2 regions of the Brenneria goodwinii genome follow, and region 2 is predicted to be linked to the other one. Evidence: predicted binding sites of a transcription regulator. Region 2 holds the regulator's gene; the other holds the start of a gene.
The links. The regulator sigma-54, encoded in region 2, starts transcription at its own class of promoters, with help from an activator protein. The targets are predictions, from matches to a motif close to GTTGGCACANNTTTCGCTNT.
Positions count from the first base shown of each region.

Region 1: a site for sigma-54 is predicted at 1,294-1,313, ahead of ACN28R_RS21515 (gamma carbonic anhydrase family protein). Genes of this name have one in related genera too.

Region 1 is NZ_CP014137.1:4,819,214-4,821,417, forward strand. Features, by position in the region: gene aroE (shikimate dehydrogenase) at 1-234, shown strand, start outside; gene ACN28R_RS21510 (DUF1488 family protein) at 231-488, shown strand; gene ACN28R_RS21515 (gamma carbonic anhydrase family protein) at 485-1,021, opposite strand; rRNA gene ACN28R_RS21520 (16S ribosomal RNA) at 1,506-2,204, shown strand, end outside.
Region 2 is NZ_CP014137.1:3,845,507-3,847,710, reverse strand. Features, by position in the region: gene hpf (ribosome hibernation promoting factor) at 1-159, opposite strand, end outside; gene rpoN (RNA polymerase factor sigma-54) at 182-1,615, opposite strand; gene lptB (LPS export ABC transporter ATP-binding protein) at 1,778-2,204, opposite strand, start outside.

The DNA of each region.
Region 1 (2,204 bases), 970 kb from region 2:
ATTCCTCAACTACCGGCTTCATTGATTTCTTCGCAAACATGCTGTTATGACATGTTTTATTTGTCCGAATTGACGCCGTTTCTGGCCTGGTGCGTACAGCATGGCGCAATTCGTTATGCTGATGGTCTGGGGATGCTGGTGGGGCAAGCCGCGCATTCTTTCCAGCTCTGGAATGGCGTCATGCCGGATGTCGTTCCGGTTATCGAGCAGCTTAAACGGGAGTTGGCTCAATGAATCAGGCGATTCAGTTTCCGGATCGTGAAAGTTGGAATGACGATCTTAAAGCCATCTGTTTTCCTGTCCTGGTCAATGGATTGCAACAGATGTGCTGTATCAGCGCGGAGCAGGTAATGCGACGCTATGGCGGCGGCGACCCGGAACAATGGCTATCGTTGTTCCGGCTGCATCGGTGGGATCTGGAGGACGAGTTTGAGAAGATGGTGCGGGATGAGGAATATGATAGCCAAGGCTACTTCTCGTTATCCTAAAGGATATAGTCGTTTTTCCAGCGAACGTAGTTAGCTGCCGAATACTCTAGCCCTTCAATCTCTTCCTGACTTAATGGGCGGATCTTTTTAGCCGGACTGCCAAGATACAGATAACCGCTTTCCAGGTGTTTCCTTGGCGGAACGAGACTACCGGCGCCGATCATTACGTCATCCTCAATGACCGCGCCATCAAGAATGATAGAACCCATCCCGACCAGCACGCGATTACCTATCGTGCAACCATGTAACATCGCTTTATGCCCAACCGTAACATCTTCCCCGATGATTAACGGATTACCCTCAGGATTCTTTTCTGAACCGTGTGTAATATGCAGAACGGAACCATCCTGAATGTTGCTCCTTGCGCCGATGTGAATATCGTTCACATCACCGCGGATCGCCACAAGAGGCCAAATGCTGACGTCGTTGCCGAGGGTTACCTTGCCGATGACTACGCTCGACGCATCAATCATGACGTTCTCGCCAATGATTGGGAACATACCTCTATAGCCGCGAACGTTTCCTGAATCCATCACCAACCCCTTATTGACCGCATCATGTGTGAATGAATAGATAAAGTATCGATAGATATGGGGTTACGGCAACCTGAAAATAGGCTCGATCGACTAAGATCTCAACGAAAGGGTTGAAAATTACGCGAACGGAAAAAAAGATCGAAAAAGTGGTTGTGCAAAGTGACGGGATCCCTATAATGCGCCTCCATCGACACGGCGCTGTGAATTCACAACCGGGTCGGTAAAAAAGAGAACAACCTGTTTGAAATAAACATTGACTCTTAAAGAGGAAAGCGTAATATACGCCACCTCGCGCGGCGGCTCAGGCCACAGTGCACTGCTCTTTAACAATTTAATCAGACAATCTGTGTGGGCACTCACAAGACCGTATCGGCAACGATATAAAAAAGTCTTGAAGAGTGACTAGCAGTAAATTCATTACGAATAAACAGTTACTAATTCTTTGAGCACAGCTATTAACTTAGCGAATCAAACAAATCTTAAATTGAAGAGTTTGATCATGGCTCAGATTGAACGCTGGCGGCAGGCCTAACACATGCAAGTCGAGCGGCAGCGGGAAGAAGCTTGCTTCTTTGCCGGCGAGCGGCGGACGGGTGAGTAAAGTCTGGGGATCTGCCCGATGGAGGGGGATAACTACTGGAAACGGTAGCTAATACCGCATAACGTCGCAAGACCAAAGTGGGGGACCTTAGGGCCTCACACCATCGGATGAACCCAGATGGGATTAGCTAGTAGGCGGGGTAAGGGCCCACCTAGGCGACGATCCCTAGCTGGTCTGAGAGGATGACCAGCCACACTGGAACTGAGACACGGTCCAGACTCCTACGGGAGGCAGCAGTGGGGAATATTGCACAATGGGGGAAACCCTGATGCAGCCATGCCGCGTGTATGAAGAAGGCCTTCGGGTTGTAAAGTACTTTCAGCGGGGAGGAAGGGGATAGGGTTAATAACCTTGTTCATTGACGTTACCCGCAGAAGAAGCACCGGCTAACTCCGTGCCAGCAGCCGCGGTAATACGGAGGGTGCAAGCGTTAATCGGAATGACTGGGCGTAAAGCGCACGCAGGCGGTCTGTTAAGTTGGATGTGAAATCCCCGGGCTTAACCTGGGAACTGCATTCAAGACTGGCAGGCTAGAGTCTCGTAGAGGGGGGTAGAATTCCAGGTGTAGCGGTGAAATGC
Region 2 (2,204 bases):
CGTGGCGTCGGCGATCTTTTGCACTTTCTCCACTTTAAGTATCACATTGACCTGGTTAATGCGGTCGAAAAATTGCTCCAACTTGGCGAATTTGGTATTCACGAAATCGCGTAGAGGCTCGGTAATTTCGATATGGTGTCCGGTAATGTTGAGCTGCATAGCGTCTTCCTTCTAGTTGAGATCAAACCAATTGTTTACGCTGGTTCGATGGTGGGATAGATAAAGACTCTCGATATTTCGCAACGGTACGCCGCGCCACGATAATGCCTTGCTCGGAGAGCAGCGTGGTGAGCTTACTGTCGCTTAACGGTTTGGCGGGGTTCTCCGCAGCGATTAACTTCTTGACCAGCGCCCGGATCGCCGTTGAGGAGGCTTCCCCCCCATTATCGGTATTCACATGGCTGGAGAAGAAGTATTTTAGTTCAAAAATGCCGCGCGGACTGTGCAGGAACTTCTGCGTCGTCACACGGGAAATCGTGGATTCATGCATATCGACGACCTGGGCGATATCCGCCAGAACCATCGGCTTCATGAATTCTTCGCCCTGATCAAAGAATTCCTGCTGCTGTTCGACGATGCAGCGGGTGACCTTGAGCAGCGTATCATTACGGCTTTCCAGACTTTTGATTAACCAGCGGGCTTCCTGTAAGTGGCTGCGGATAAACTGGCCGTCGCTGTCGCTGCGCACGCTGTTGCCTAGCGCGGCATACTGCTGATTAATCTGTAACCGGGGGATGCTGTCGGTATTCAGTTCCACCACCCAGCGGCCATGAATTTTCCGCACCAGAACATCCGGAATAACATATTCCGACTCACCGGTGTTGATTGACTGACCCGGACGGGGATCGAGGGACTGAATCAGCGCCAATGCTTCTTTTAGCACCTCTTCTTTCAGCCGGGTGGCGCGGATCAGACTGCGGAAATCATGATTTGCCAGCAGGTCGAGGTACTCGCTGACGATCAGTCGCGCCTCCGCGAGACGAGGCGTATCGTCGGCGAATTGGGAGAGCTGAACCAACAGACAGTCACGCAGATCGCGGGCCGCAACGCCAACGGGATCAAAACGCTGAACGCGTTTCAGCACCGCTTCGACTTCATCCAGCGTAACGCTTTCATCGCCGATGCTGTCGAGAATGTCTTCCAGCGGCACGGTGAGATAACCCGTGGTGTCTACGGCATCGACGATGGATGTCGCGATGGCGGCATCGGTATCGGAAAAGGGCGTCAGTTCGACCTGCCACATCAGGTAATCCTGCAGGGTTTGGGTGGTTTCCCCCTGGTAGATCGGTAATTCTTCATCGCGATAATCGGTGCCGGTGCCGGATGGCGTGCCTGCGGAATAGATCTCATCCCAGGTTGCGTCAAGCGGTAACTCTTCCGGCATATCTTTTTGTTCAAGCGCTTCGCCGGTATCCAGTGAATCGCTGTCTGTGGTCTCAAATGACTCGATTTCTTCGTGATTGTCCGTCTGCTCAAGTAACGGATTGCTTTCCAGCGCCAGTTGAATCTCTTGTTGCAGTTCAAGCGTGGACAGTTGCAACAGACGGATTGCCTGCTGTAGCTGTGGAGTCATGGCCAGTTGCTGGCTAAGCCTGAGTTGCAAACCTTGCTTCATAAGTTGCGCTAACTTCCTTTATATTCCCTGTATCTTTCCGGTTGCAGCGCTGCCGGTTTCCCTTGCTGAACCCAGACTGAAATCCTGAGAAATCATTCGGTTACCGCTTTGCTGCGCCCTGAAATCTATTGGGGCTAAAATATGCAATAAAAACCTACCCTATCAGAGTCTAAAGCCTTCGCCCAGATAGACGCGTTTTACCTGCTCGTCGGCCAGTATCTCCGTCGGTGAGCCGTGAGCGATTAAATGCCCCTGACTAACGATATAGGCGCGCTCACAGACATCCAGCGTTTCGCGGACGTTATGATCGGTTATCAACACGCCCAGTCCGCTGTCACGCAGATGCTCAATTATTTTTTTTATATCAATCACCGAAATGGGGTCAACACCGGCAAAAGGTTCATCCAGCAGGATAAATTTAGGATTCGCCGCCAGTGCGCGGGCGATTTCCACCCGGCGTCTTTCCCCACCGGAGAGCGATTGTCCCAGACTATCGCGCAAATGAATAATATGGAATTCTTCCATCAGTTCATTCGCCCGATCTTCCTGCTGCTCAGAGGTTAGATCCTTGCGGATCTGCAATATCGCC